One region of the Paenibacillus sp. FSL H7-0943 genome, then DNA from elsewhere that is predicted to be linked to it. Evidence: a T-box and tRNA genes for the amino acid it is inferred to sense, from the RefSeq annotation. Region 1 holds a T-box; the other holds one or more tRNA genes.

Region 1 (16,070 bases):
GACCCAGCGTGTACGAAAATAATAGCCCAAAAACATTCCAAACGGTACGGTCAATGCAACGTTAAAAATGACCTGTAAAAATGCAGGCTCACGCAGTAATGACCAGTAGGTCGAGATTTGATCAGGGATGATTGACGATCCATCCACAATATCCTGAATAAACTGAAGGGGAATGAATTGGACGATACTCCCAGAAGGTGCTGCATTGTGCCGGGAGGATGGAAAAGGAAGCAAGACAAGAAAATAAGCGTTCATCAGATAGAGCAGCAGCAGATATAGGATTAAAGCTCTAAGCTTATGTATATAGCCATGTCTGCGGTATTGTACGATAAGAAAAGGTAGTGTGAAGACCAGCGCTGCTATTGGAAACATCATGAACGCATACGAAATTGGAAAAAAGTACGAATGAAACATAAGTCACCTGCCGTGGAATTGTTTTTATAAGAAATTTGACTCTACTTGGAAATAAGCTATCCCCGGCTCATTATAAGTTTTTATGATAGGGAACTCAACTAATTTATCGAACGTTTCCGGCATACATATGTCTATGAAGGAGCGTGAAGTGGATGGAGAAAAAGGTTCAGCAGTATTATCGGCTCAAGCAAAAGCAAAAGGATATTGAAAAAGAATTGGCCGAGCTTCGTCAGGATATTTTAAATTATTGTAGTCAGCAGGAAACTAACGAGACTGAAATTGGCAGCTATAAAGTGAAGCTGGTCGTGCAAAACCGCAAAGAATATGATGATGCAAAGTTATATGAGACCTTATCAGACCCCGAAGTGTGGCGTTTGCTCTCCAAATCAGATCCGGCAAAGGTGGCAAGCTTGACCAAGTTGAATGTAATTTCAGAGGATAAAATCATGCATACTTATGCTTTGAAGACAGTGACACTGTTACAGGTGGATAAAAAATAGGGATTGAAGTGAGCGGTTCCTCGTGGGAGCCGCTTAATTTGGCTCATAACTGTCCAAATTAAGGAAATATGTTACAGTATTAGGGTGGAAGGGAGGTTGAATAGTGAAAAAAATAATCATCGGAGGCGTCATGGGCTTAACGATTTTACTTTTTTTCTTCTTTATTTTGCGGCATAATAATCAATCACTTGAGGTGAAACCGGATGTTATGTTCCCAACAGCGGAATACAGGGTGACTGATAGTAGTGCTCCAGGATTACCTATGCTTATAACTGCTGAAGGGGCGGATGTTATTAAGATACAGGCTACATCCGGCAATTTATTGTTATGGACTCCCCCTGACTACAAGGTGCATAACAAAGGTCTTGAGCTGAAAATCAAATCTGGAGATCAAATTTATTGGAGTCCAATGGATGGGGGGAATAAGCAAATAGATGAACCTCAGGATACCAAGATCACAGTGATTGCTTACCATAATGATAAGCAGATCGGAACGTCCAATGTAGAGATTCATAAGAATGATCTAGGTGTCTATACAGGTGAAATACCTGAAGTGAAGTAGCTGAGAATCTAAATCGAATCGCAACTATCCTCGTTTTGCGTTAAAATAAGAAGTGAAGCTGACCGAGTCCTTATAGCAACCCTAGAGATGGAGGAAGAGAATTCATGAAAGATTTTGAAGTAATGCTGGAGAAATATGCGAACCTAGTTGTAAAAGTTGGAGTAAATGTACAGCCTGGACAAGTCCTTATGGTACATGCACCGATAGAAACCGCAGAACTTACTCGCTTGATTGTAGCGAAAGCCTATGAAGCGGGAGCTAAATATGTAATTGTTGACTGGGACGATGAAGCAACTACACGGATCCGTTATGAAAAAGCCCCAGAGGATTCTTTCGATTACTATCCACAGTGGCAGGCTGAGATGATGGAGAAATTCGCGGAAGAGAATGGTGCCATCTTACATATTAAAGTACCTGATCCTGAACTGTTTAATGGCATTGATTCTTCTAAGGTATCTAGAGCAGTCAAAGCAGCGGCTGTTGCTCGCAAGAACTACTCCAAATATACTCGGAACAGCAAAATCAGCTGGTCTCTGGTCAAAGCGCCAACACGTGCTTGGGCGAACAAGGTTTTTGCCGATCTTCCTGAAGAAGAGCGGGTAGAGGCGATGTGGGAAGCTGTATTCCAGATGAATCGTGTGGGAAGCAATGATCCGGTAGCTGCTTGGAGAGAGCATATTGGTCAGTTGAAAGAAAGTCAGGACAGAATGAACGCTAAACGTTATAAAAGCTTGCATTACCGTGCTCCGGGAACGGATCTGCATGTAGAGCTTCCGGAAGGCCATTTATGGCGCGGGGGTGGCGGTGAGAATGATAAAGGCGTATATTTTGTAGCTAATATGCCAACGGAAGAGATTTATTCCATGCCCCATCGGACTGGCGTTAATGGCACAGTTAGAAGCACGCTCCCTCTTAATTTGAATGGACGGTTAGTTGAAGGACTTTCATTCACTTTTGAAAAAGGGAAAGTCGTAGCTTATGAAGCTGAATCCGGACGCGAACATTTAACCTCACTGCTGGCAACGGATGAAGGTGCATCTTATCTAGGAGAGGTAGCCTTAGTGCAGCATGATTCTCCAATCTCTCGCTTGAACCGCATTTTTTACAATACAGGGATTGATGAGAATGCCTCCTGCCATTTCGCGCTAGGAAGTGCTTATCCTGTAAATATTGAAGGCGGCACAAAGCTTACGAACGAAGAGCTTGTCGCTAGAGGAGCTAATGTCAGCTTAACTCATGTCGATTTTATGATCGGTTCAGCAGAGCTGGATATTGACGGAGAGCTGGCGGACGGCACGATTGAACCCGTATTCCGTAAGGGAAATTGGGTGTTGTAAGGAGAAGAAAAAAGCCGGATCTCTTCCAATGAGATTCCGGCTTTTTTTGAGTGCCTATACTGGTCATTTTTAGATTGAAAAATAGTTAAGACTCATAGCCTCACGTACTTCGGCCATTGTTTCTTGAGCAATGCTGCGGGCATGCTGTGTTCCAGAGATTAAGATTTCCTGCACAAGCTTGGGCTTAGTAGCATAATAGGAACGAAGCTCTCGCATCGGTTCTATAAGCTGATCTAGAGCTGTCGAAATCAACTGTTTGCAAGCAGAACAACCCATAGTACCCTGCTCACAGCCTTCACGAATTTCGATTACCCCCGCTGAGCGAAAAGCACCATGATAAGCAAAAATAGGACAGATATCTGGATGTCCAGGATCATTTTTATGCACACGCGCTGGATCGGTTGTGGCTTTTCGTATCTTAAAGATGATCTCTTCCTTAGTGGAGTCCAGCTCGATGGCATTGCCAAGGCTTTTACTCATTTTAGCGTTGCCATCCGTACCCACAAGTCTCGGCGTCTCACTGATCAGTGCTCTGGGTTCCACCAGTATCGGGCTGTACAGCTCGTTGAATCTGCGGACGATTTTGCGGGTTAATTCCAGATGAGGGAGCTGGTCTTCCCCTACAGGAATGATCGTTGCTTTACAAAATGTTATGTCAGCAGTCTGACTAACTGGATAACCAAGAAAACCGTAATACAATTCATCTAAGCTCGAATTTTTCGATTCGGCTTTAATCGTGGGATTATGCCGTAAAGAATTCACAGTAACAAACATAGAGAACAAGAGGGTCAGCTCTGCGATTTCAGGGATCATCGATTGAATAAATATAGTTGTTTTCTCCGGATTTATACCCGCAGATAAATAGTCCAGTGTGATCTCATGCAGATGTTGACCCAGCAGCTGTGGACGATCGAAATGGGTCGTTAGGGCTTGAATATCCGCCAAAAACACAAAAGTTTCATATTGCTCCTGAAGGGCTACTCGGGTCTGCAAGCTGCCGGCGTAATGGCCAAGGTGAAGCTTTCCAGTCACTCGATCTCCAGTTAAGACACGTTCGTTCATCATATAAATTCCTCCTGTTATTTAGCATTTGGTTACACTCGAGTCGCCACCACCAGCCATCATCCATGGCCATCACCTCCTTTAAATGACAAAAAAACCTCATCCAATAAGGACGAAGTTGTCGTGGTACCACCTTAAATGATCGTGTCACCTTACGATTCTTGGCTTTCGATCTTCTCTTACCTGTATGGAGAGGTTGAATTTATTCTCGATACAGGTCCCTTGATAACGGCGGGAACCCCGGTTTTCCCTACTGCATCCATTAAGATAGTTCGGAAAAACAACTATAAAGGCCATTCGAGCATACGCTGGTCACCGGTTCGCACCTACCACCGGCTCTCTGAAGACCATGTTCGTCTGTCTACTTACCCTTTGTCATCGTTGTTCATGATATGTGAATTATTGTAATTCTGAACAGGGGTGTTGTCAATGAGTGGAAATCGTATGGTGATTGACGAGGTATCTAGGTTTATATGATCTAGCAAAGTATACCTTAAATGTATATAATCATCAGGAATTTAGTCCAATCTATCATTGCGGATTCACAATATACTACTCTATAACCTTGAAATGGAGTGATGATAAATGGCGACAATAATAAGTTATGGGTCACAGGCAAAAATCCCGTTAGATCCGTTTACTACTGCTATAACGGTTGCAGGGATTCCTGGAGCTGGAGCGGGTTTAGCCACAGCACAAGTAAATATTAGTCCGGCTAATCCGGCTTCTTTCTCCAGTAGAGTCGAGTTAAATGGTAGTTTTAGTCTTACTGCACTTGCTAATAGCCAATTTCTTGTTATCATCCGACGAGCTGGAGTCGATATTTATAGATCCTTTTATCGTTTTACTACAATTACTGATATTCAATTAAGTGCTCAGTGGGTCGATGGTGCTTATATTGGAGTCCACAACTATGAATTGGTAATTCAGAATGATAGCAACTTGCCTATTAATCTATTTGGACCCATATCATTCACAGCAACTGCTATTGGAGGAGAGGGCGTAATTTAAGTTATGTTCCTGTGCGCCATTTAAGGGACGGGTGAATCAAAGCTTTGGACAGTTGAATCGATCTGATTCAGCTGTCCTTTTTTCGTGGGCATATAATTGAAGTACAACTCTCACAGCATAAATCTCCAACCATTACCTTGATATAGCGGTTTATTTATTTAAGATGTTATCCTCTAAAACAGCGTATTTATCACCGTATTGTTTAATGATATGTTGTTCTCCCCAATTACATAATGCAGTCAAAATATCGCTTAAACTATCCCCATATTCACTAAGCTCGTATTCTACTTTTGGTGGAACCTGATTATAAACAATTCGGTTGATGATTCCATCTGCCTCAAGCTCGCGTAGCTGCTGGGTTAACATTTTTTGAGTAATGCCGGGCATCAACTGTTTTAACTCGGAGGTGCGTTTTTTGCCATGAGTTAAATGACATAGAATTACGCATTTCCATTTCCCTCCGATGACCTCTAGTGTGGCTTCAACAGAAATATTGTATTTTTTCTTGACAGTTGTTGTAGATGTTGTTGTCATGATAACCTCCAAGGTATGGGTACTTTTTAGCACCTATGGCACTTTTGAGTGCGTACTATTGATTATGTCCAATTTAACCTATCATAACATTTTTCGTTCAATTTTTATAGAATGCTATAATTTAGAGAGCTTTGGGCAAAAAAAGCAAAACGAAATAAAAACCGTTTCTATACCTCCCCCGTCTTAATCTATGAAAGGTTGAAGAGAGGAGGCTAAGGAAGGACATGACGATGACTAATGCAGAAATGAAAAAAGTAACGATTCTTGATACTCGGAGCGAGACGGATTTTTACGATTCGATATTGGTACATAGAGAACAACTGTACAGTATTGCTTATAGTTACTTGCGTAACCGAAACGATGCGCTGGAAGCGATGCAGGAAATGACTTGCCGGGCTTGGATTAAAAGAAAAACTTTAAAGGACCCCAAAGCATTCAAATCATGGATTATTCGAATTCTAATTTATGTCTGCATAGATGAACAAAGACGGAGAAAACGTTCCATGCCGCTGGTAGATGAAAGAATAGGAGAACAGGTCACACACATTGGCCATCATCGGATGGAAATGCTGTGGGCACTCGAGCAGGTTAAGCCCAAGTATCGCCATGTGCTGCTGCTAAAATACTACAACGATATGACCTTGACTGAGATCGCTAACATTATGAATAAACCCGAGGGGACGGTTAAGACTTGGCAGCATAAGGGGCTGAAGCAGTTGCGAACCATCATAAAGAATCGGGGTGAATGGAACAATGAGTAGTCAAGAGGAGCTTGCCATGTTAAGCGATGCCGAACGTATCCCACAAGAACAAAAAATAGAGAATGCAGCCGCTCAAATCTATGCGATCCAAGCAGGTTTGGAATTAGGCAAGAAACGTGGCAGAAGGTTAATATTCACAAAAAGCGCGATGTCTGTGCTGGCGGCTGCAGTGATGATAGCGGGCTTGCTGTTCTTCAATCCAACCCAGCTGTTGCCACAGCAAGGGACTTCGAGTGTTGAAACGTTCGATTGGGGCGTATTGGAGCCTTTTAAAACATTGGCTGCAGCTGATATTGATGCTCTTACACTAGAGTCTGCAATCCGGAATGATTATGTACAAATCGTTAATAAGAGTGCTGAATCAAATGGATATAAAATTACTCTAAATGCTGTGCTTGCTGATGAAAATAAAATCATGCTGCTGTATACAGGGACAACAAGTGATGGTCAGGAAGTGTACAGTGTAAATAGTGTGAAGCTGACAGATGCTGAAACTGGACGAGACGTAATGGAGGAGAATGGGAATAGAGGCGGAATGGGAGCACACGCAGAGGGAACCATATATACTTGGCTCGGCAAAACTGTATTTTCACTGGACCGAAATAAACCAAGGCCAACAGATGTAGTGGCGGATTTTCAGATTGCCTCTGTAGACCCGGGAATGTTAAGTAAACCGAAAACAGGAACGGTTTTATCCGACATGCGGTATTCTGATCGTTTAAAAGTGAACTTCTCTATTGATCCTAAGTTTTGGGAGCTGAAGACGGAGACATTAGTTGTTGACCACCCTTTCATAATTGATGGACAGGAAGTAAAACTAGCCGAAGTCGAGCTTTCTCCGTTAAGCATAGCGCTCAAATTTACGATAAATGAGGAATTGAAAACGGATTGGATCGTCCGAAATGAACTGTTTCAAAAGCTCCCCTATGAATTAACAGCGCAGGTTGGGAAGCACGACATTAAAATTAATCCGAATTCTGGTAGTGGATCTGATGATGGATTTATAAGTTACTTCAGCAGTAATGTGTTGGATCACCCGAAGTCACTGCGACTGAAACTTAATGCGGGGGCAGATCGAGAGAAAGAAGAGTATATTGATATTCTGAAAAAATGAGCGGTAAGCGATATTAGTGAATATGCGTTGGGAGTTGTAATATAGAAAAGGCCGCTGGTTCGGCCTTTTTGTTATTGTTGGGACATTATACTAACTTTGCGAGTTACCTTTTAATACCAAACACGCCACTTGTTAAATGAGAACAAACTCCTGATGCTCCTATCGGGATTGTATGTGCATAATGCTCCTCAGGTTTCTCATGTTCCTCACGCTTCTCACGTTTCACAGGCTTCTCACGTTTCACAGGCTTCTCACGTTTCACAGGCTCCTCAGGTTTCTCAGGTTTCTCATGTTCCTCACTCGCGTAACACTCCTAACGGACTGTATTGCAGCTATTTTAGCTTTTTTGAGCATTTTGCTGAGTTTTCGGACTGCATAGCTCTTATTGGTCTAAATCCACACCCAAAATGAGCATATTGGGATGAATAGCTGCATCTGTGTCCGATAGCACTGCGAAATGCCCGGATTCTTCGAAATAAGGGCTGCTGAGTCCGAACCATCTGGCCTCGTAAATACTGCACTGTAAAATCGTCATCTGAGCGTCTTAGCTATTTCGGGTGTACAAAAGTGGCGTTAGTGTGTCATTAGTGCGGTACAAATGAGTTGCTAATGTGGCAACTAAGTTAATAACGCTCATCAGGTTTCTCATGCTCCTCACGTTTCTCATGCTCCTCATGTTCCTCACGCGCGTAACACTCCTAACGGACTGTATTGCAACTATTTTGGCTTTTTTGACCATTTTGCTGAGTTTTCGGACTGCATAGCTCTTATTGGTCTAAATCCACACCCAAAATGAGCATATTGGGATGAATAGCTGCATCTGAGTCCGATAGCACTGCGAAATGCCCGGATTCTTCGAAATAAGGGCTCCTGAGTCCGAACCATCTGGCCTCGTAAATACTGCACAGTAAACTCACCATCTGACCTCGTAAATACTGCACTTTAAACTGTAAATCACCGTCTGAGCGTCTGAGTAATTTCGGCGTACAAAAGTGGTGCTAATGTGGTCCTAATATGGCGTTAATATGGCGCTAGTAGCACTAATATGGCACTAATTTGGTGCAAAGGTGACGCTAGTGTGGCAACTACTAAGTCAGTAACTTTTCTCGTTGTAGTTATGGGAGTATGTGTTCAGTAATTAGTTAGTCGAGTTAGTTGCTGTAATTTGTTTTCAACCATTCCTTGTTTGACCAGGACAATTTGCCTGCCCCTGAGCCGTCAACAGCGGTAAGTCTAGATTTTAGACTAGCTGGGTCATCTGAAGTGTAGCTGTAAGGTAGTGTTGTGAATCCGTTCCATGCAAATGCTTTAACGGCAGCGGGTGCAGGGGAGAGAGGGCTGTTCTTTGCTGTACTGTCTCCTCTGAATGTTGCTCCATCAAGTGAATAGATCGTATCTAAAGCTGCGATTGCACCCGTATATTTGCTATTATTTGCATCCGCTTGATTGTTGCGAAGAGGATACACTACATCAATGATTACAGAACTTTCAAGTAATACAGCTCCTCCTTCTGTCGAGATGGCTCCGTTACTTGTAACCCCGAAATGATACCCCTTGCTTGAGATCGCTTTTTCCATAGCGGAGGTTAGACGTTTTTTAGCCAATCTGGTATCTTCGTTGTCCATTACAATGTTATAGGCATGCGCATTACCACTACGAAGGCGGGGCATGCGGTCTTGTATATCTTTATAGTAGTTGTGATGGAGCGTTACAGAAAGAAGCGCATTATCAGCTGCAAACTCTGTTGCGCCTATTAAGTGGCCCTTTTTTTGACTAGCGGCAATCGCAATGATGTCGTCTTTACTTAGGCCAACTGAGCTGCTTCTTAAATAAGCGTACATGGGATAGGCAGCCTTGTTGGCTTCCATAGCATTAATTTGCTGAGTAACCCAGCTGTGTGCGTTTCTATCATCCCCTAAGAAGGATGACCATGAAATGGTGACGCCGTTGCTGCCTTTTTTAACATCGACAACTCCGTCATAAGATTTATTGAAAGTGCAGTGGTCGATCCATACGTTGTTGCTGTTTTCAATGGTGATGTAGTCCCAGTCGTTTTTATCGTAATTCCCTTTGGTTGCTTCATCCCATTCCCACAGCTCATCAAATTCAAGGTTGCGGATGATGACGTTAGAGCTTCTTTTAAAGGTAAAAGCGGCATGTTTAATGGTTGCACCCTTAGCAGAGAAAATGGTCAAACCGTCGAAGTTGTCCATAGACACTTTGCTGACACCAGTCTCTATTAATACGGGATGTGTTAAAGCATTGTTATGAGCGCTAAATGGGGAGATCTTTGCTGCATCAGAAATTTCATTCCATCCCAGATCCAAGTCGTTCATAATTTCAATAACCTTTATTTTGGATCCTTTTCTCAGTGCAGTGGCAAGATCTTCTGCGGTATATACCTTTTTATAGAGTGGACTGGTTTCTTGGATATTTCCACCACCTGTTGTTCCTGTGGCAAACCCAGCCAAATCATATTCACTAACCTGAACCGGTGTCGACGTTGGTGAAGCAGTCGGTGTCGGTATAGCAGTAGACGTTGGTGAAGCAGTCGGTAATGGCGTAGCAGTAGGCGTTGGTGAAGAAGTCGGTGTCGGCATGTCAGTTGGTGTTGGTGAAGCAGTCGGTATCGGCGTAGCAGTTGGTGTTGGTGAAGCAGTCGGTATCGGTGTAGCAGTAGGTGTCGGTGAAGCAGTAGGCGTTGGTGAAGAAGTCGGTATCGGTGTAACAGTCGGTGTCGGTGTAACCGTCGGTGTTGGTGTAGCAGTAGGTAATGGCGTAGCAGTAGGTGTTGGTGAAGCAGTCGGTAATGGTGTAGCAGTAGGTGTTGGTGTCGGCGTAGTGCCAATGGTATCAGAAACGGTCACATTGTCGAACATCGTAATTGTCTTAAAGGTAACGAGCCCTGCTGCACCTTTTTTTAATTTGGAATCGGAAGCTGAGAGCTCCAGCGTATCATTTACATACATGTTGATGGTATTTCCGCTCATTTCGAGTTTTACATTATACCAAACTCCTGTTTGCAGAGCGTAAGGTTTGCTGGACAAAGTTGAAGTAGATCCAGAAACTTTCTTTCTGATTTCCAGCATGCCATCATTATTATTATACAAAGAAGCTGCATAAAAATTATTTCCATCTATGTATCTGCCTGCAACATAAGTTCTGTTTGAGCCATTAAAATCAACAACTTTTACATCCGCTTCCACAGTGTAATCGCTCCAGGCTGGATCACCTGCAGAAGTACGTCCTTCTTTTGTGGCAGACTGGTAATATACGCTGTTGCCTTCGTCCTCAACAATAGTCCAATTCCCACTAGTGGATGTCCATAGATTATCGCCCTCTTCAAAACGGTCTTGGAAGAAGGTAGAAGCACTTGCCGGATACACAATAAAAAGAGAAAAGAGCAGGGTAATGCACATAATAACACTAGCATTTTTCTTGAATGATTTTAGCAAACTCATTGTAATCCTCCTTATGTATTTATAAATTTATATTAATATAAATACATATATCGGAAATAAATATAAGTAATAATATGATTATAAAGTCCTTTTTTTAATTAGTGCTATAATAGCTTTTTGGGTATTCAACGATGAATTCTGATCTATACGAACTAGGAGTGATAGACTTGAGCGTAATCCGAATGGAGAACGTAACTAAGAAATATGAGAATACATTGATCTTTCGAGATATTTATTTTCGTGTGAGCAAGGGCGAACGTATTGGCTTAATCGGACGAAATGGAGCAGGTAAATCTACTGTTTTTAAGCTAATCATGGGAAAAGAGGAGCCAACGGCAGGAAAAGTAGAATTAGATCCCAATGTGAAGATCAGCTACTTCTCTCAATTTTCGGAGCTTTCCGGGTCTTTGTCTGTACAACAAGAGTTAGAACTTTGCTTCGAAGAGGTAGCACGCATTGAACAGGAGCTTAACCAAATAGGAGAACAGCTTGGGCAGGTGTCGGATGATGTCCAGATGAATGCACTTTTAGAGCGCCAAGCTGAGCTTTTTGAACAAATGGAGCATTTGGATGGCTGGAATGTATCTGTAGAAATCAATACGGTGCTGACTAAATTAGGATTTGATGAGAGATCGCGGCATCAACCTGTAGAGGAGTTATCCGGAGGCTGGAGGAACCGCGCGGCACTGGCTAAAGTCTTAATTGAAGCGCCCGATGTTGTATTGCTCGATGAGCCTACTAATTTTTTGGATATGGAAGGGATCGTATGGTTGGAGCAGTGGTTGCACCGTTTCAATGGGGCGATGCTTCTGGTTTCTCATGATCGGCAATTTATTGACAGAGTGGTCACGCGGACGATAGAAATCGAGAACTATCATTTTCAGGAATATGAAGGCAATTATACCGATTACGTTCGTAAAAAGAAGATGCGTAAAAAAGTGCTCGATCGGCAATTTGAGTGGGAAGAAGAACTTCTCCTTATGGAGTCCGAGGCCATTGAAAACCGTGGTAGTAAGAAGTCTTCTAAGGACCGTCTATCCCGTAAGCTAACGGATATGAAAAAACGAGTGGAACCTCATCCAGTTAACGTATTAATCACTGATATTTATAGTAATTTACGTTTTCCTGACAAGCTGGGGGAAGTGAAGCGGATTGGACAAAGTTATGATGGCCGCTCCATTTTCCAGAACATTAGCTTCGATATTCAAAAGGAAGACCGGATAGCTATCGTGGGTCCGAACGGCAGCGGAAAGTCGACACTCATCAAGGTACTGACTGGACAAGAAGCACCGGAATCGGGGGAAGTGACTTGGGAACGCGGGGTCGGTTATGCGTACTTTAATCAGATGTGGGATGAGCTGGATCATAAAGATACCGTCAGCCATGCCGTAAATGTTTATGGACTGGGACTGGACGCACCGCGGAAAAAGGTGAATAAATTTCTAGCGATGCTGCAATTCTCGGAAATGGATCTGAGTAAAACGATTGGCAGCCTTTCAGGTGGACAGCAGGCCAGAGTGGCTTTAGCGAAATGCCTTCTCTCCGGAGCTGCTGTCATTATTTTAGATGAGCCCACTAACCATTTGGATTTAACCAGTATTCAGGTGATGGAGCAGGCGTTGATTCATTTTCCTGGCGCTGTAGTAACAGTTAGTCATGATCGGTTTTTTATTGATAAAATAGCGACGAAAATGCTCACCTTTGATCCTGAATTAGGCATTACTGAGCAAAATGTTTAGGATTACGCGGGAAGTCGGATGATCACTGTCGTTCCTTCACCTACGTGACTGGAAATTTCAATTCCATATTTTTCGCCAAAATGAAATTGAATACGATCATGAACATTTTTAATGCCAATATGTTCTTCATCTAAGGTATCTGAGGGTTGAGAGAGACGGAAACGCAGCTGTTTAAGTTTCTCTTCCTCGATGCCAATGCCGTTATCTTTAACGATAATCAGCATATCCTCCCCCGATATCACCGAGGATACCTCAAGCAGACCTGGTTCACTGCGGCTTTCTAGGCCATGTACGATAGCATTCTCTACGATGGGCTGCAAGGAGAAGTGCATGACCTTAACGATCTCGCATTGCGGATCTAGCTGCTCCATGTACTGTAATTTATCCCCAAAACGCAACTGCTGAATCTTCACATATAGCCGGACATGCTCAAGTTCTTCGCGCAGGGTAACGGTGATTTTCCCAGTCTGGATATGAATCCGAAACAATCTGCCCACGATCCCCACCATCTCGCCAAGCTCTCTTTGCCCATTGATGATGGCTTTCATTTGAATAGATTCAAGGACATTTGCCAGAAAATGCGGATTGATTTGGCTTTTGAGCGCACCATACTGGGCTACTTTTTGTTGAGCCTTGGCCATCGAAGATCGCTCAATATAGTTTTGCAAATCCTTAACCATCTTACGAATTCCATTATATAGAACCCCAAATTCATCTTGACGATTACTGTACAAATCCACATCGAAATTCCCCATCCCCACCAGCTTCACCTTCCGGCTTAACAGAATAATAGGTTTGGTTACGCGTTCCGAGAGGATATACATAAATAAGAGTGCAGTGACAAGCGATAAGAGCGCCAAGGTTAAAATGATTTTGCCAAGAAAAGAAGCCTGCTTAGTCATCTCTTTTTCATCAATATATTGAATGACCTTCCAGTTGGAGTAAGGAGAGGTAACAAAATTAATGTACGAATCCTTGTCATCAAAAGTACCATATAAGCTCCCGGCGTCATTGTTCATAAAAGTGTTAAGCGCCTGTTTGTCGATAGGGACTGGCTCTAAAGGACTCGTCTCCAATGAATCTGAGCTGTAAACGTTGCCCCCCTTATCGTCTAAAATAATAAATTTCCGCTTGCTATTCTCGGACAGCTTTAAGATTTCCCGTAATGAATCCAGCCGGATATCGATTAACATGACACCTAAGGGCTGCTTGCTTCCTTTTTTATTAATGACTCTGGCAATGGAGATGACGGATTGTTTGGAATTGGTGCGATAGAAGGGGAGATGACTTCCAAACAGGATTACGCCCCCCTTTTTTTGCTGCGTCTGTAAATACCAATCCTCTTGGGTGTAGTCCTTCACATCATAATCCGCACGATTGAAATTGGCGGAGTAGAATACACGTGACCCCGCGAAAATCTGCACACTGTCGACATTTTTAATCGTCATTTCAATCCCGCTGATGAACTGTTCAATCGTGTTTCCATACTGAATACTTAGATCATTCCCGATATTATCTTTGTTGATAGTCCAATGCTCGAGAGCGGTTTGTAATTGACTATCTACTTGGGCGTTAAGGGTCCCTTTTTCAATACTTTGCAGATACTGGTCGATGTTGAAAGAAAGATTATTAAGGATGAGATTAGAGCTGCTTTGATATTCATTTTTGACGGCTTGATTTGAAAAAATATAGATAATCGCGGATATAATCAGCAAAGGAATAGTAATGGTCAGGATCATCAGCACAAAAATCTGCCGATTGACATGCCGCATCCGATAACGTTTTTTTGGCTGGTTTATTTGCATCATTTTGCTTACCACCCCGATTGTTTTCTATAGTCTGATGGGGTCATGTTGGTGAAGAGCCGGAACGTTTTAACGAAATGCTTATAGCTCTTGTAACCACACATTGTGCAGACATCGGTCACTAGAATTTCCGGTTTTTTTAAGCATTCCTGCGCGTATTCCATACGGATTTCGGTTACAAATCGCATATAGTTCTTATCGAGTTTTCTTTTGAACAGACGGCTTAAATAAGAAGGGTTATAGAAGAAGCGATCCGCTACCATTTGTAGAGTAATATCTTGATCAATATTAGCTCTAATGAAGGATTTGATATGTTCAAAGATAATCACATCCTGCTGATGGTTATCCGTCAGACCTTCGGTATATATGTTCCCCAGATGAACCATCCAATTCCCCAGCCACTCGAACATGACCTCAAGGGAGTGAAAATCCTCAACAAAAGTAAGGTTTAATAGTTTATCGCTGTACACACCATCCCTATGAATGTGGTTTTTATTAGCGAAGCGGATAATGACACTTATGATTTCTTGTACATATGCAAGCCATAGATCAGGTGAATGGCCATCTGTTTTATGCAAAATATCTTGTGCCAATCGTTGCATTAATTGTAGAATCTCTTGTTTATTGGCGTTTTCGATGCAGGAGATTATTCGTTTCTTATCGTTGTCATCTAGTTGGATAAGCATTGGTTTAGTAGCTGTGGCGCCTGCCTTTATAGAAGAGATATGGAATATATTCCGTTCATTCTGATAGAAACGTTGATATAACAGCTTTTCAGACTCGTGAAGTAATGAAGTGATTTGAGACAGTTCGTTCGTCACTGTACCTATGGCAAGATAAAGGGCAAGATAATGTTCTAACGTAAGCTTGTTCAAATGCTGATCGAGTTCAGTAAGTACTTGGGTCTCAAAAGGGACAATGCTCGTTGCAGTCTGTGATCCCATGACTATTAGCCCGTATAGTTTGGATTTAGCAGCATATGTAAAAATAGATCGTGGCAGACTTGCCGGGAGATAGGCCTCCGTTGCAAGATGTATGAACTTAGTCGTCTGTTCTCGCATCCACCTTGTGGATGGTGAAGGTGTTTCTCTGATAGGGAAACCTGCCAAAACAAAAGGGAGATACAGATAATGTTTACTTTTGAAACTACATAATTCAGCGATTAAATTAGTGTCAATTGCAGGTTGTTCTTCTTCGAGTAGTAGCTTTATAAGTTGTGAACCTTCCAGAGTAGAACGTTTCCTTTGTTCTTGTTGTTTAAGTTGCAGCTTGTTCATGCATTCTTGAATCACGGTTAGGCTTTCTTCATATTCCAGAGGTTTGAGTAAAAAAGCATGCACACTCCCAAGCTTGATGGCTCGTTGAGCGTATTCGAAATCATTAAATCCTGTCAAAATAATAAACAAAGTATCAGGAAGGAATTGGCGAAGCTCTTCTATCATCTGAAGACCATCCATTTCGGGCATGCGAATATCAGTGATCACTAAATCTGGCTGCTCACGTAGTGCGGTAGCGACGCCTTCTTTTCCATTCTCCGCTTCAACAATACTCTGAACACCAAGCTCCTGCCACGAAAAGTAATGTTTTAATCCCGTCCGTATTAACGGTTCATCCTCTACAATCATAAGCTTGTACATGAAATCCCTCCGGAAGACTAGATTTATAGTGGATTTTTCAACAACGATATCATCAAATGTAAGTTATAAGCTAAAAATTAAAATGATTATAGGTGAAATATGTAATGTATTATAACATTGAAGAGGGGCTGAA
Region 2 (16,070 bases), 3.0 Mb from region 1:
CTGGAAACTGGGTGGCTTGAGTACAGAAGAGGAAAGTGGAATTCCACGTGTAGCGGTGAAATGCGTAGATATGTGGAGGAACACCAGTGGCGAAGGCGACTTTCTGGGCTGTAACTGACGCTGAGGCGCGAAAGCGTGGGGAGCAAACAGGATTAGATACCCTGGTAGTCCACGCCGTAAACGATGAGTGCTAGGTGTTAGGGGTTTCGATACCCTTGGTGCCGAAGTTAACACAGTAAGCACTCCGCCTGGGGAGTACGGTCGCAAGACTGAAACTCAAAGGAATTGACGGGGACCCGCACAAGCAGTGGAGTATGTGGTTTAATTCGAAGCAACGCGAAGAACCTTACCAGGTCTTGACATCCCTCTGAATCTGCTAGAGATAGCAGCGGCCTTCGGGACAGAGGAGACAGGTGGTGCATGGTTGTCGTCAGCTCGTGTCGTGAGATGTTGGGTTAAGTCCCGCAACGAGCGCAACCCTTAACTTTAGTTGCCAGCAAGTAATGTTGGGCACTCTAGAGTGACTGCCGGTGACAAACCGGAGGAAGGTGGGGATGACGTCAAATCATCATGCCCCTTATGACCTGGGCTACACACGTACTACAATGGCCGGTACAACGGGAAGCGAAGCCGCGAGGTGGAGCCAATCCCATCAAAGCCGGTCTCAGTTCGGATTGCAGGCTGCAACTCGCCTGCATGAAGTCGGAATTGCTAGTAATCGCGGATCAGCATGCCGCGGTGAATACGTTCCCGGGTCTTGTACACACCGCCCGTCACACCACGAGAGTTTACAACACCCGAAGTCGGTGGGGTAACCCGCAAGGGAGCCAGCCGCCGAAGGTGGGGTAGATGATTGGGGTGAAGTCGTAACAAGGTAGCCGTATCGGAAGGTGCGGCTGGATCACCTCCTTTCTATGGAGAATCGTTCTCTGCAATGAGAACATTCAAATCGGAAGCTCAGCTTCCAAACTCAGGTTTAGGCCTGTTACTCACTCGTTGCTCAGTTTTGAGAGTTTAAGCTCTCAAGTAAGACTTGATCCTTGAAAACTGGATACCGAAACGAATTTGCGTTTTAGAACATCTTTTAGCAACTTGTGTAAACAAGTAAATGTTATTAGTGAGATTTTTCTTCGGAAGAATCAAGGTTAAGCTAATAAGAGCACACGGAGGATGCCTAGGCGCCAGGAGCCGACGAAGGACGTGGCGAACAACGAAACTGCCTCGGGGAGCTGTAAGCAAGCTTTGATCCGGGGGTGTCCGAATGGGGAAACCCAGCTGTGGTAATTCGCAGTTACTCATTTCTGAATACATAGGAAATGTAGAGGCAGACCAGGGGAACTGAAACATCTAAGTACCCTGAGGAAGAGAAAACAATAGTGATTCCGTCAGTAGCGGCGAGCGAACGCGGAACAGCCTAAACCTAAGAGCTTGCTCTTAGGGGTTGTGGGACGTCTCACATGGAGTTACAAAGGAATATGGTAGGCGAAGAGGTCTGGAAAGGCCCGCGATAGAGGTAAAAGCCCTGTAGCCTAAACTGTGTTCTCTCCGAGACGGATCCCGAGTAGTGCGGGGCACGTGAAACCCCGTATGAATCCAGCAGGACCATCTGCTAAGGCTAAATACTACCTGGCGACCGATAGTGAAACAGTACCGTGAGGGAAAGGTGAAAAGCACCCCGGAAGGGGAGTGAAATAGAACCTGAAACCGTGTGCTTACAAAAAGTCAGAGCCCTATTAATGGGTGATGGCGTGCCTTTTGTAGAATGAACCGGCGAGTTACGTTTAACATGCAAGGTTAAGCCGAGAAGGTGGAGCCGCAGCGAAAGCGAGTCTGAATAGGGCGAATTAGTATGTGGACGTAGACCCGAAACCGTGTGATCTACCCCTGTCCAGGGTGAAGGTGCGGTAACACGCACTGGAGGCCCGAACCCACGTACGTTGAAAAGTGCGGGGATGAGGTGGGGGTAGCGGAGAAATTCCAATCGAACTCGGAGATAGCTGGTTCTCCCCGAAATAGCTTTAGGGCTAGCCTCGGTATAAGAGTAGTGGAGGTAGAGCACTGATTGGGTGCGGGGTCCGCAAGGATTACCAAGCTCAGTCAAACTCCGAATGCCATATACTTATTGCCGGGAGTCAGACAGTGAGTGCTAAGATCCATTGTCAAAAGGGAAACAGCCCAGACCATCAGCTAAGGTCCCCAAGTGTGTGTTAAGTGGGAAAGGATGTGGAGTTGCACAGACAACCAGGATGTTGGCTTAGAAGCAGCCACCATTGAAAGAGTGCGTAATAGCTCACTGGTCGAGTGACTCTGCGCCGAAAATGTAACGGGGCTAAACACACCACCGAAGCTATGGCTAGATACTATGTATCTGGGGTAGGGGAGCGTTGTGTAGGGGTTGAAGGTGTACTGAAAAGAGCGCTGGACACTACACAAGTGAGAATGCCGGTATGAGTAACGAAAAGATCAGTGAGAATCTGATCCGCCGAAAGCCCAAGGTTTCCTGAGGAAGGCTCGTCCGCTCAGGGTAAGTCGGGACCTAAGGCGAGGCCGAAAGGCGTAGTCGAAGGACAACAGTTTGAAATTACTGTACCACCGTAATCCGCTATGAGCGATGGGGTGACGCAGGAGGGTAGTGACGCGGACTGATGGATGTCCGTCTAAGCAGTGAGGCTGATGTGTAGGCAAATCCGCACATCGTTAAGGCTGGGCTGTGATGGGGAGCGAAAATTGTAGTAGCGAAGGTCATGATCTCACACTGCCAAGAAAAGCCTCTAGCCAGGAGAAGGTGCCCGTACCGCAAACCGACACAGGTAGGCGAGAAGAGAATTCTAAGGCGCGCGGAAGAACTCTCGTTAAGGAACTCGGCAAAATGACCCCGTAACTTCGGGAGAAGGGGTGCCCCGGTAGTGTGAATAGCACGAGGGGGCCGCAGTGAAAAGGCCCAAGCGACTGTTTAGCAAAAACACAGGTCTGTGCGAAGCCGCAAGGCGAAGTATACGGGCTGACGCCTGCCCGGTGCTGGAAGGTTAAGGGGAGTGGTTAGGGGTAACCCGAAGCTATGAACCGAAGCCCCAGTAAACGGCGGCCGTAACTATAACGGTCCTAAGGTAGCGAAATTCCTTGTCAGGTAAATTCTGACCCGCACGAATGGCGTAACGACTTGGGCGCTGTCTCAACGAGAGATCCGGTGAAATTTTAATACCTGTGAAGATGCAGGTTACCCGCGACAAGACGGAAAGACCCCATGGAGCTTTACTGCAGCTTGATATTGAATTTGGGTACGATCTGTACAGGATAGGTGGGAGCCGTAGAAATCGGAGCGCAAGCTTCGGTGGAGGCGCCGTTGGGATACCACCCTGATCGTATCTAGGTTCTAACCTAGTACCCTTACCGGGTACGGGGACCGTGTCAGGCGGGCAGTTTGACTGGGGCGGTCGCCTCCTAAAGAGTAACGGAGGCGTTCCAAGGTTCCCTCAGAATGGTTGGAAATCATTCGCAGAGTGCAAAGGCATAAGGGAGCTTGACTGCGAGACCTACAAGTCGAGCAGGGACGAAAGTCGGACTTAGTGATCCGGTGGTACCGCATGGAAGGGCCATCGCTCAACGGATAAAAGCTACCCTGGGGATAACAGGCTTATCTCCCCCAAGAGTCCACATCGACGGGGAGGTTTGGCACCTCGATGTCGGCTCATCGCATCCTGGGGCTGAAGTAGGTCCCAAGGGTTGGGCTGTTCGCCCATTAAAGCGGTACGCGAGCTGGGTTCAGAACGTCGTGAGACAGTTCGGTCCCTATCTGTCGTGGGCGCAGGAAATTTGAGAGGAGCTGTCCTTAGTACGAGAGGACCGGGATGGACGTACCGCTGGTGCACCAGTTGTTCCGCCAGGAGCATGGCTGGGTAGCTACGTACGGACGGGATAAGCGCTGAAAGCATCTAAGCGTGAAGCCCCCCTCAAGATGAGATTTCCCAATTAGTAAGACCCCTTGAAGACGACGAGGTAGATAGGTTGGAGGTGGAAGTGCAGCAATGCATGGAGCTGACCAATACTAATCGGTCGAGGGCTTATCCTATACGTAGGATGCAGATTCGTTTCGGATTCAGTTTTCAGGCGATTAAGCCTGGTATGAATATTCCCTGATAGCTCAGTTGGTAGAGCACTCGACTGTTAATCGAGTTGTCACAGGTTCGAGTCCTGTTCGGGGAGCCATATGGAGAGGTGTCCGAGTTTGGCCGAAGGAGCACGATTGGAAATCGTGTAGGCGCCACAAGCGTCTCGAGGGTTCGAATCCCTCTCTCTCCGCCACAAATTTTTAATTAGTATGGCCCGTTGGTCAAGGGGTTAAGACACCTCCCTTTCACGGAGGTAACATGGGTTCGAATCCCATACGGGTCACCAAATTTTCACTTGATTTATCCTAGTGGACTTTGGTACAATAACAATTGTTGTTTATGGAGGCTTAGCTCAGCTGGGAGAGCATCTGCCTTACAAGCAGAGGGTCGGGGGTTCGATCCCCTCAGCCTCCACCATAACACTTTCTTACTGACGCGGGGTGGAGCAGCCCGGTAGCTCGTCGGGCTCATAACCCGAAGGCCGCAGGTTCAAATCCTGCCCCCGCAACCAATTAACTTAAGCAATTATATCTTTTGGAACCGTGGTGTAGTTGGCCTAACATGCCTGCCTGTCACGCAGGAGATCGCGGGTTCGAATCCCGTCGGTTCCGCCATTTTCATCATGGCTCGGTAGCTCAGTCGGTAGAGCAGAGGACTGAAAATCCTCGTGTCGGCGGTTCGATTCCGTCCCGAGCCACCATTTATCATCACAAAAGAATGAGTGCCATGCCGGTGTAGCTCAATTGGTAGAGCAACTGACTTGTAATCAGTAGGTTGGGGGTTCAAGTCCTCTCGCCGGCACCATCCTTGGAGGATTAGCGAAGTGGCCAAACGCATCAGACTGTAAATCTGCTCACGTGAGTGTTCGGTGGTTCGAATCCATCATCCTCCACCAGTTTTTAGGGGCATAGTTTAAAGGTAGAACAACGGTCTCCAAAACCGTTGGTGTGGGTTCAATTCCTGCTGCCCCTGCCAAGTTCTTTCTAAAGTTTAATATGGCGGCCGTGGCGAAGGGGTTAACGCACCGGATTGTGGTTCCGGCATTCGTGGGTTCGAGACCCATCGGCCGCCCCATTTACTTTAAAATGAATAATGGCAACAATATCAACTTAATATGGCGACTGTGGCGAAGGGGTTAACGCACCGGATTGTGGTTCCGGCATTCGTGGGTTCGAGACCCATCAGTCGCCCCATTTTACTTTAAAATGTTATTGGGGATTAGCCAAGCGGTAAGGCAACGGACTTTGACTCCGTCACTCATAGGTTCGAATCCTATATCCCCAGCCATTTTATGCGGACGTGGCTCAGCGGTAGAGCATCGCCTTGCCAAGGCGAGGGTCGCGGGTTCGATTCCCGTCGTCCGCTCCAAGTTTTCATGGCGCCATAGCCAAGTGGTAAGGCAAAGCTCTGCAAAAGCTTTATCCCCAGTTCAAATCTGGGTGGCGCCTCCATTTAGTTCATATGTGCCGGCGTGGCGGAATGGCAGACGCGCTCGACTCAAAATCGAGTGGGAAACCGTGGAGGTTCGAGTCCTCTCGCCGGTATCTTAAAAAGGTTTGTAAGAATGCTTTCATAAGCAATCTTACAAACCTTTTTTCTTTATGTCCTTGGGTTTACAGCAGTAAGCCGTTGAATAGAGAGTTTCTCTATTTCAACGGCTTTTTTTAATCTGATTAGTGATTAACCTGATTGATTATTAATGCGGAATGCTCGCGGGGTAAGACCTATTTCTCGTTTGAACATATTGCAGAATTGGGCATCGTTCACAAAACCTGCAGCAGCAGATACTTCAGAGATTTGCATCTGAGTATGACGTAATAAAGATTTTGCATAATCCAGGCGTTTTAACAGCAAATACCGCAGGGGTGAAGACCCGAAACGTTCTTTAAATAGATGGCGAAAACGATCGTAACTATATCCGGACATTTCTGATAGTGTTTCGACGGACAATTTATGGCGATAATGCTCATTCATATAATTAAGGACATATTGTACTCGATCTTCTGTTGGGGATTGATATCCAGAGGCACTAAGAAGCCTCATAAGATGGACGGTAATCTCGCTCATTTGTAGGTTTAGAAGCTCAGAGAATCCGTCTTGCTTGCGTGTAAACTCTGCTTTCATTCGCAGCAGGATTTGAAGAACGGTCTGATCTTTATCATCTTCATATACGCCGAGCAGATTACTCATATTAGGGTGTTCCGAGTGGAAGCCTACAAATAATACATTTGCATCCTCACGGTGGTGCTCGTCATGTTTATGATTGGGTGGCACAAGCGCGAAAGAAGAGGAGCGAAAATGGTAACTTCGTGGGCCAACATTGGTTGTCCCTACCCCCTGTAAATAATAGACTAGTTCGTAGCATTCATGCTGGTGTGGAGGGATATAAGTATTTAGCTCATGTGTGGCACTTACAATATATAGAACACGATCCATGATGATCCTCCAATACTTATGTTTTAGCCGAATCGTACAAAACTATGACCGAAATCATATAATTATTTTTAATAATATTTGTTATGATCGTATCAATAAATCCGAAAGTTCGCAACCTGACTGGCCATCTCGTTCGGAAATAAAGCGGATTATTAATAATAATGGTATTTTTATTGCTATTTTTGAGCCTAAACGTTAAATTTATTACTTTTAATGATACTTTATTTGGAAAAAAGAGAATTTCCATTTGAACCGTGAATTATACAATGGGTGAAGATGGGATTCTGCGGATTACTAACCAACTAAAATTAGGGGTGGAATAGAGTAATGAATAAAAAAGTTCTTTCTTTGTTGTTATTAATGGTGATGGTTCTGGTCACAGCATGTGGGAATAACACGTCCAATAATGGTTCTTCAACGAATACTGGATCCAAAGCGGACGAAGGCGGAGAAACAGGTGCAGGGGATAAACTCAAGGTTGTATTGCTGATTCCGGGGACACTTGGGGATAAATCATTTTTTGATTCCGCTAATAACGGCTTGCAAAAGGTTAAGGATGAACTTGGTGCAGTAACAAAGGTTGTTGAAATGGGCGTTGATAAAACGAAATGGGAGCCTACATTTAACGATATCGCTTCCGAGGATTGGGATGTAATTATTTCTGGCGGTTCTGAAATTACAGAGATGTTTAATGCAACGGCAGAATTGTATCCAGACAAAAAATTCATTAATTATGATACCGACATCGATGAAGCACCAGATAACATGTACAACATGTCTTATGCGACAAATGAAGTATCTTTCTTGGCAGGTGCAGTAGCAGCATTAGCTACACAATCGGATATGCCGAATGCTACCCCTGAGAATGTGATTGGGTTTGTGGGCGGTATGGATATTCCGGGGATTAATGCTTTCTTGGTCGGTTACATTCAAGGTGCTCAGTACGTTGATCCTGATGTAAAAGTGGCTGTGTCGTACGCTGGTGATTTTGTTAACCCGGCAAAAGGTAAGGAGCTGTCTCTAATTCAATATAACTCCGGTGTGGATGTTATTTTTAACGTGGCTGGGGGTACAGGTCTTGGGATCTTTGACGCAGCTAAAGAGAAGAAAAAATATGCAATCGGTGTAGACTCCGATCAGGCAATGTTGATTAACGATACAGATAGTGAAAAAGCAAATCTAATCGTTACTTCATCTATTAAAAAGATTGATACGGCTATTCTAGGTGCAGTGAAGAGATTGCAAGAGGGTACGCTAGAAATGGGCAAACGTGATGTATTGAGCTTTGTAGATGATGGTGTAGGTATTGCTGAGAATGATATTTATAAAAATGTATTCCCGGCTGATCTTCAGGCCAAGGTTGAAGAAGTGAAGCAAAAGCTGATCAATAAAGAAATTAAAGTGGATAATGCGATGGGGATGGAAACCGCAGAGGTAGAAGCTATTCGTAACGCAGTTAAGCCTTAAGCTTTAAACCTTAAGATCAGCTCTATAGAGATAAACCTACAGTTGGAGATTCTTCTAGTCAGGGGAATTCCAGCTGTATATTTTTGCAGACCTCCAAGTTGAAAGGCGTTGAGACCTATGTACACAGCTCTGCTGGAAATGCGGGGAATTACCAAGGTATATCCCAATGGCGTCGTTGCAAATAAAGACGTGCATTTTTCTTTACGTGAGGGAGAAATACATGCGATTGCAGGTGAGAACGGTGCTGGTAAATCGACTTTAATGAAGATTATGTTCGGCATGGAAGAGCCAAGTGAAGGCGAGATCTATATCAAGGGTGAAAAAGTAAAGCTGCAATCCGCTCAGGACGCCATTGATAGAGGTATCGGCATGGTCCACCAGCATTTCATGTTGGTACCTTCTTTTACGGTGGCAGAGAATATGGTGCTGGGTATGGAGCCGCGCAGAGGAGTTGGCATTAATTATGCCGAGGCTGTGCGCATGACGGAAGAGACCGCAAGGAAATACAATCTGGCCGTGGATCCAAAGGCAAAAGTAGAGGATCTTACAGTTGGGATGAAGCAAAAGGTTGAGATTCTTAAGGCGCTGCTGCGTGGTGCGAAAATTCTGGTGCTTGATGAGCCAACTGCGGTGTTGACTCCACAGGAAACAGAGGAATTGTTCCGCGAGCTTAAGCAATTAAGGGAACAGGGGCATACGATAGTTTTTATTTCGCACAAATTAAAGGAAGTCAAAGCGATTTGCGACAGAATTACGATTATGCGCAGCGGCCGTAGTGAAGGTGTTTTTCAAACACAGGATGTGACAGAACAGGAAATCTCGAGGTTAATGGTCGGCAGAGATGTCGTGCTGAAATATGACAAAGAGATTCTGGCTGTTAGTGAGCCAGTACTAACGGTGCAGGGACTCGGTGTGAATGATGCAGATGGTAAAGCGTTATTGTCAGATATCAATTTTGCGGTACGTGGTGGGCAGATCGTTGGGATTGCTGGTGTAGAAGGTAACGGGCAGACACAGCTCATTGAAGCTCTTACAGGTAGCTTGAGAGGTGTCTCAAGTCAGGGTTCTGTACTAGTGAAGGGAAAGGATATCCGTGAATCGGATATTTTGGATATTCGTAAGCTAGGCGTTTCCTATATACCGGAGGATCGGATGCGGCAAGGGATCGCTAGTGAAGCAAGCATAGCTGATAATCTGCTATCTACTCAGTATCGTACAAAAGCAATGAATAAAGGTCTTTTTTTGAATGGCTCACGAATTGCCAAGCTAGCAGTATCCCTTGTAGAGGAATTTAAAGTCCGCTGTTCAGGACCTTCTCAGCCCATAGGAATGTTGTCAGGTGGTAACATGCAGAAGGTAGTCGTAGCTAGAGAGTGTTCGACTGAACCGCAGCTGCTTATTGCAGAACAGCCGACACGGGGTGTGGATATAGGCGCAGCCCAGTTCATACATCAAAAGTTGTTGGAATTACGTTCAGACGATTGCGCGATTTTGCTAGTGTCGGCAGATTTGAATGAGATCTTGGAGATCAGCGATAGTCTGTTAGTAATGTACGAGGGTAAGATTGTTGCCTTTTTCGAGGAGCCATCTAAGGTTAGTGAGGAAGAATTAGGTCTTTATATGCTGGGGATTCATCGGCAGGACGAGGAGCACATCGGGAGGGCCGTAAATCATGTTTAAAGTTAAATATTTTGAGTACATTCGGACATCGGCGGTAATCGTTATTGCACTCGCTATTGCCTTTCTGATCATCTCTTTGGTCAGTAATCAGCCTGTGAAGACGATTGGTATATTCCTATTAGAGCCGTTATCCAGTAAAGGTCATATTGGTAATGTGATTGAGATGGCGATTCCGCTCATGTTCACTGGGTTGGCAGTATCCTTGTTGTTTCGAGCCAATATGTTCAACCTGGGAGCTGAAGGGATTTTCTATTTCTCCGGTGTTGTAACTTCCGTATTGGCTATTCATTTAACGCTGGACGGCTGGCTGCATCCGATGGTAGCTATTGCTGCAGGTTCAATTGTAGGAGCGTTGCTCTCGGCAATACCTGGTATTCTGAAGGCAAAATGGAATGCTAATGAGTTGGTTACATCCTTAATGTTCAATAATATTTTGTTCGGAGTAGGGCTATACCTACTGAACTATCATCTGCGTGATGCTAAAGCTTTTGCCAATGTATCCTACAAATTCGAGAAAACGGCACTGCTGAGTAAAATGGTCTCGGGCACCCGTATTCATACCGGTCTTATTATCGTTATCGTGCTTATTATTGCAGCTCATCTATTCCTATACAAAACGAAATGGGGATATGAGCTGCGCATGACAGGCATCAACCGGGACTTTGCCCGTTATTCCGGTATGAAGACAGCCAAGGTTATTATTCTCGTCCACTTGATTGCAGGTTTTATCGCAGGTATGGGGGGCTCCGTAGAAGTGCTGGGGATGTATAACCGTTTCCAATGGACGTCACTGCCTGGTTATGGTTTGGATGGTGCCCTTGTAGCGATGTTAGCCAAAAATAATCCGCTGTCCGTAATCGGCTCTGCATTATTCCTAGCGTACATTCGAATTGGGGCTGACATGATGGCTCGTCTGTCTGATGTACCTTCAGAGATGATCTCAATTATACAGGCAATTATCATTCTTCTGATTTCGGCTGAGCAATTTCTGAAGTTCTGGAAAAATCGGATGCTCTTGAAGGAGGCGAAGGAAGCGTGAACAGTTTGTTTGATGTGATTTTTACAACTGACTTTGCGTTCTCTGTCCTTCGCGTGACGACTCCGATTCTGTTCGCTGCGCTCGGCGCACTTATCTCCAATCGTGCAGGGATCATTAACATTGGGATGGAGGGCATTATGCTTGTTGCCGCTTTAGCGGGTGTCATCATAAGCAGCTATACGCATAGCGCGTGGGTAGGTCTGCTTGGGGCGGTGTTGTCTGGAACATTGATCGCTGGAATATTAGCTTTTTTCACCCTGAAATTCAAAACACATATCATTCTCGGGGGTGTGGCCATTAATATGTTCGCTTCGGGAGGCACTGTGTTTATCCTCTATCTGCTTAGTGGCGACAAGGGTTCTTCCACTTCTCTGGCGAGTAAAGTTCTGCCTAGTGTCCAGATTCCTTTGTTGAAGGATATCCCGGTGCTTGGACCTATTTTATCGGGGCATCACATACTGACGTATGTTTCTATATTGGCTGTGTTTGTTGTCTACTATCTATTAAACCGTACACCGCTTGGACTGCGCATTCGTTCAGTGGGTGAAAATCCACATGCGGCTCAATCCGTGGGTGTAAGTGTTGTAAAAATACAGTATATGGCTTTGCTGCTTAGCGGATTTTTTGCCGGTTTAGGCGGTGCTTATATGTCGATGGGGTATTTGTCACTGTTTACCCGCGATATGATCGCTGGCCGGGGCTGGATTGCCATTGCCGCTGAGTCGATGGGAAGAAGTACTACCGTAGGCACGGCGCTGACCTCTTTATTATTTGGTACTGCAGATGCATTGTCGAATGCGCTACAGGTGTTAAAGATTCCTGCGGAGCTAATCGCCACTCTTCCTTATGTAGCCACAGTAATTGGACTTGTGATCTACGCAGTATCTGAGACACGAAAAAAGAATAAAAAACTTAAAAGCCCGCTAGTTAAATAGCGATTGAAATGATTGATACACAGACAAGGAGTGAGTAACTATGCCAACACCTATTATTATTGACTGCGATCCAGGGCATGATGACGCAATAGCGATACTGCTTGCCATAGCAAATTCGGAGAAGTTAGATCTGCGCGGGATTACAACGGTTGGTGGAAACCAAATTTTAGATAAAATCACGGAAAACGCTCTGAAGGTGATCAGTTTCGTGAATGCTGACATTCCTGTAGCTAAAGGGGCTGCTGGCCCACTGTTCGGCAAGCTTGTTACAGGTGAGGAAGCGCATGGTGAATCGGGCATGGATGGCCCGCTTTTGCCCCCAAGTAAATTTCGCCCTGTAGAGCAGGGTGCTGTGGAGTTTATGCTGAATATCATCCGTTCTTCAGAGGAGAAGATTACGCTTGTGCCGATGGCTCCTTTAACAAATATTGCACTGCTAATCACGGCTTATCCAGAGATTAAAGACAGAATTGAAAAAATCTCACTGATGGGCGGAGGTATCTCGTATGGGAATGTCACCTCTACTGCGGAGTTTAATATCTATGTAGATCCTGAAGCAGCCCGTATTGTGTTTGAGTCGGGGATTCCGATCACAATGAGTGGTCTGGATGTGACCGATAAGGCTGCTATTTTTGAAGATGAGATCCTAGCATTGAAAGAGCGGGGACCAGTGTCTACTATGGTCGGAGAATTGCTGGATTTCTATTCGATTTACGGTAAAAAAATGGGCTATGTCGGCAGTGCGCTGCATGATCCATGTGCTGTTGCCTGGCTGCTGCATCCGGAACTATTTGAATCTGAGCATCTATATGTAACGGTGGAGACCGAAGGCAAGCTGACGCGGGGAATGACAGTTGCAGACAGACGGAAAAAGACGGATCGTCCAGCGAATGTACAAGTATTGGTGGGCGTTGACCGGGAAGCATTTATGAAGCTGATCTTTGATTCACTGGAAAAGCTTGATCAAGAGCTGCTGCTAGCGGCTGAAGGGAAGTAGCCTATGGCAGGATGGGAGAGACTTCAAGAGACCGTGCAGTTTGAAATTGCTCAGCGTGGAGAAGAAGGTTGCGAGATTGATGGGTTCGCGGATAAGCTAGCGGCTGCTGGCGCCGATGAGCTCAAGCTGATGCAGGTATACAATGAGCTAATGGAGCTTACGATTAGTGAGGATTTTCCGTATCAAGAGCCATCCTCTCTGGAGGAGATTCGTCAACTACGTCCAGAAGGTCCACGTAAGCTTGAGGCGGACTGGAGCGAGGCAGAATGGAGAGATAAGTTCTATGGAGCCTGGCTCGGTAGAAGTGTCGGCTGCGCACTTGGGAAACCGCTGGAGTATTGGGACTATCTCTATGGGAAAGATGGCCGTTCGGGCTGGGAGAATATTGAGCTATGGTTTCAGGGTGCGGACGCCTGGCCAATTACTGGCTATACGCCTGGGCATTCACGGGCAGAGGCTGAATATGGTCTTGGCTTAAGTGAATGGACATATGCGAGTACCCGCGAGACGATCAAGTATATGGAAAGCGATGACGATATTCGCTACACTGTCCTGGGTCTTATGCTGCTGGAGCAGAAGGGTCTGAACTGGGATTCTTGGGATATCGGAAAGCTGTGGCATACACATTTAACATATAGTCAGGTGTGCACGGCGGAGACACAGTCATATATGAATTTTGCGCAGGAGACCTCTCATCTGCATGGCGAGAAGCCTGCGGATTGGCTGGTGCGGCAGGAAAGAGTGCGGATGCACTTAAACCCTTACCGCGAGTGGATTGGTGCCGCTATACGCGCAGATGGACTGGCTTATGGCGCAGCAGGTTATCCTGAGCTTGCGGCAGAACTAGGCTGGCGCGACGCTTCATTTTCACATGTGAAAAATGGTATCTACGGTGAGATGTTGAATGCGGCGATGATATCGGCAGCTTTTGCAGAGAAGGATAATGAACGGATCCTAGAGATAGGCCTTAGTGAGATTCCGCGTACCAGTCGTTTGGCCAGTGATGTTTTGCGGGGGATAGATATTGCGCAGAAGGCCAAAAGTGAGCGGGAGTTGGTTCGTAACATTTGGGATACTTTTAGCCACTATGATGCAGTCCATACAAATAATAATGCTGCTCTTGTAGCTGCGTCGCTTGTTTATGGCGGGAATGACTTTGAAAAAACAGTTGTCACTTCCGTATATGGTGGAATGGATACAGACTGTAACGGGGCTACTGTGGGCTCAATTATGGGAGCGAAGCTTGGAGCAAGTAAGTTGCCGGCTTCATGGATCGAACCGCTTCACGATACGTTATATGCCGATCTGCCCGGATTTCATCCGATAGCGATTTCGGAATGTGCGGAACGCAGCTACCAAGTGTTCTTGAAGATTCGCAGAGAGCTTGGCGAAAAGGCATAAAAGATTTAGCGAGTATGGGACTCGATAGATCAGGGATTCAGGGATTACTATATGAATTATGGGATGTCTTAAGCTATTGGCTTAGACATCTTTTTTTGTGTAACAGCAGGTCTTTAATCACACTCCAACGAACCAAATGTAGCTTTAACTGCATTTCATACACTTAAAAAAACCAAATATGGCTATATTAACAGTGGAGCGTTTAGTGGTGGGGCAATAGGAGAATCATGATTTCAAGAGGGAAGGATTATCTTTGCTAACCCTTTTTATTTTATTAATAAATGTGTAAAAAGAGCCCGGTATAAAGGGGGTTTAGGTTTTCATCAACCTTCCTGGTATATCATTTAAAGAAAAATGATGACACAGCAGAAGAAATGTCTTATTATTTAAGGAGATTTTTAATAAAACAGATTTTAGAAAATTGTAATACAATGTCTCACTTGATGGAGGTTCATTATATAAGGGAAAGGAAGGGGGAGCTTCTAATACTGTCGCTGAGTCGGGTAAGTAAAGGGTACAAGCTGAAGGAAGGCATCTATCAGGCTGTAGATGAGGTATCGCTGGAGGTAAAGCAGGGATCCATTCATGGGATCATTGGTGAGAGTGGTGCGGGGAAATCTACGCTGCTGCGACTGATGAATCTTCTGGAACAGCCGGATGAGGGAACGGTTACCGTAGATGGCCACAACCTGACCGAAATGCCTAGTAAAGCACTGCGTAAAGCAAGGCAAAAGATTGGAATGATCTTTCAACAATTTAATCTTGTTTATAACGTCACTGTAGAGCGGAATGTTTCGATCCCGCTGGAGCTGGCAGATGTCCTAAAGCATGAACGAATGAAGCGTGTGAAGGAGTGTCTGGATTTTGTTGGACTGGCAGATAAGGCAAAACAATATCCGGCACAGCTCAGCGGAGGACAACGTCAGCGTGTTGCGATTGCCCGCGCGCTAGCGAACAGTCCGGGAATATTACTGTGTGACGAGCCAACGTCCTCCCTGGACCCTGGAACCACTACAGATATCTTGAACGTGCTGAAGCATGTGAATTCAAGTCTTGGAGTAACGGTTGTCATTGTTACGCATGAGATGGATGTTGTTAAAAGCATATGTACTCATGTATCGGTGATGGAAAAAGGGCGCATTGTAGATTCGTTCTCTCGTGAAGACGGTGAATTCCGTCCAGCGGCAGCCAGTACCGGGACATACCGCGATCAGATTCTTGGTAAAGCGGGGGAAGATCATGTTTGATAGTGTACTTCAATATCAGGCACAGATGTGGGATTCGATTGGTGAAACCTTTGTGATGGTTGGTATTTCTGTTGGAGCGGCCGTGCTGCTGGGGCTTCCACTGGGTACCTTGTTGTTTTTTTTCCGAAAAGGGCAGCTTTATGAGAATACAACGTTGTCTCTGGTGCTCAACAGTATCGTTAATATTATCCGCTCTTTTCCGTTCCTGCTGCTGGTCGTTGCGCTAATTCCAGTCACTCGTTTCCTGGTCGGGACCGCCATTGGTACGATTGCAGCAGCGGTTCCATTATCTATAATCGCTATTGCCTATTATGCTCGGTTAGTGGAGCAGTCGTTGCTGGAGGTTCCTAAAGGGGTCATTGAAGCAGCATTATCGATGGGAGCCTCGAAGCTGGGCTTGATCTTTAAATTTCTGTATGTGGAAGCTCGTTCGGGTCTAGTCCTTGGACTTACTACTTCTACAATTAGCTTTATCTCCTTCTCGACCGTGATGGGAGTTGTTGGTGGGGGAGGGGTTGGTGATTTCGCTATCCGTTATGGTTATCAGCGTTTTGAGACGGAAGTGATGATCTATGCCATTCTAGTGATGATTGTATTAGTCCAATTGGTTCAGTTCACCGGGGGGACTATCGCAAGGCTGTTGGATAAGCGGTAATACAAAATAGTTCAATATATAAACTGGGGGTTAGTAGTACTAATGAAAAAATCAATGATACTTGTGCTTACATTAATGGTATTGGTCGTAGCGGGTTGTGGCTC

Evidence for each region. The T-box of region 1 lies ahead of trpS (tryptophan--tRNA ligase). A T-box ahead of a tRNA ligase gene usually reads a tRNA of that ligase, here a tRNA-Trp.
Region 2: it has a tRNA-Trp gene. The T-box ahead of trpS (tryptophan--tRNA ligase) is inferred to sense a tRNA for this amino acid. The anticodon was not compared.

The regions. Positions count from the first base shown of each region.
Region 1 covers NZ_CP150148.1:2,960,069-2,976,138, forward strand. Annotated here, with positions in the region: gene NSQ55_RS12795 (VanZ family protein) at 1-414, opposite strand, end outside; gene NSQ55_RS12800 (hypothetical protein) at 567-914, shown strand; gene NSQ55_RS12805 (hypothetical protein) at 1,018-1,476, shown strand; gene NSQ55_RS12810 (aminopeptidase) at 1,581-2,813, shown strand; gene trpS (tryptophan--tRNA ligase) at 2,883-3,878, opposite strand; T-box leader at 3,981-4,263, opposite strand; gene NSQ55_RS12820 (hypothetical protein) at 4,461-4,886, shown strand; gene NSQ55_RS12825 (winged helix-turn-helix transcriptional regulator) at 5,037-5,420, opposite strand; gene NSQ55_RS12830 (sigma-70 family RNA polymerase sigma factor) at 5,645-6,181, shown strand; gene NSQ55_RS12835 (DUF4179 domain-containing protein) at 6,174-7,295, shown strand; gene NSQ55_RS12840 (hypothetical protein) at 7,399-7,557, opposite strand; gene NSQ55_RS12845 (hypothetical protein) at 7,678-7,830, opposite strand; gene NSQ55_RS12850 (hypothetical protein) at 8,447-10,756, opposite strand; gene NSQ55_RS12855 (ABC-F family ATP-binding cassette domain-containing protein) at 10,924-12,495, shown strand; gene NSQ55_RS12860 (sensor histidine kinase) at 12,498-14,303, opposite strand; gene NSQ55_RS12865 (response regulator) at 14,309-15,937, opposite strand.
Region 2 covers NZ_CP150148.1:5,979,862-5,995,931, reverse strand. Annotated here, with positions in the region: rRNA gene NSQ55_RS26170 (16S ribosomal RNA) at 1-912, shown strand, start outside; rRNA gene NSQ55_RS26165 (23S ribosomal RNA) at 1,144-4,069, shown strand; tRNA gene NSQ55_RS26160 (tRNA-Asn) at 4,131-4,206, shown strand; tRNA gene NSQ55_RS26155 (tRNA-Ser) at 4,210-4,302, shown strand; tRNA gene NSQ55_RS26150 (tRNA-Glu) at 4,321-4,395, shown strand; tRNA gene NSQ55_RS26145 (tRNA-Val) at 4,451-4,526, shown strand; tRNA gene NSQ55_RS26140 (tRNA-Met) at 4,544-4,620, shown strand; tRNA gene NSQ55_RS26135 (tRNA-Asp) at 4,646-4,723, shown strand; tRNA gene NSQ55_RS26130 (tRNA-Phe) at 4,734-4,809, shown strand; tRNA gene NSQ55_RS26125 (tRNA-Thr) at 4,838-4,913, shown strand; tRNA gene NSQ55_RS26120 (tRNA-Tyr) at 4,919-5,004, shown strand; tRNA gene NSQ55_RS26115 (tRNA-Trp) at 5,011-5,084, shown strand; tRNA gene NSQ55_RS26110 (tRNA-His) at 5,108-5,183, shown strand; tRNA gene NSQ55_RS26105 (tRNA-His) at 5,227-5,302, shown strand; tRNA gene NSQ55_RS26100 (tRNA-Gln) at 5,322-5,396, shown strand; tRNA gene NSQ55_RS26095 (tRNA-Gly) at 5,403-5,477, shown strand; tRNA gene NSQ55_RS26090 (tRNA-Cys) at 5,487-5,560, shown strand; tRNA gene NSQ55_RS26085 (tRNA-Leu) at 5,575-5,653, shown strand; gene NSQ55_RS26080 (AraC family transcriptional regulator) at 5,790-6,545, opposite strand; gene NSQ55_RS26075 (BMP family ABC transporter substrate-binding protein) at 6,873-8,012, shown strand; gene NSQ55_RS26070 (ABC transporter ATP-binding protein) at 8,130-9,692, shown strand; gene NSQ55_RS26065 (ABC transporter permease) at 9,685-10,731, shown strand; gene NSQ55_RS26060 (ABC transporter permease) at 10,728-11,666, shown strand; gene NSQ55_RS26055 (nucleoside hydrolase) at 11,707-12,663, shown strand; gene NSQ55_RS26050 (ADP-ribosylglycohydrolase family protein) at 12,667-14,064, shown strand; gene NSQ55_RS26045 (ATP-binding cassette domain-containing protein) at 14,550-15,311, shown strand; gene NSQ55_RS26040 (methionine ABC transporter permease) at 15,304-15,966, shown strand; gene NSQ55_RS26035 (MetQ/NlpA family ABC transporter substrate-binding protein) at 16,009-16,070, shown strand, end outside.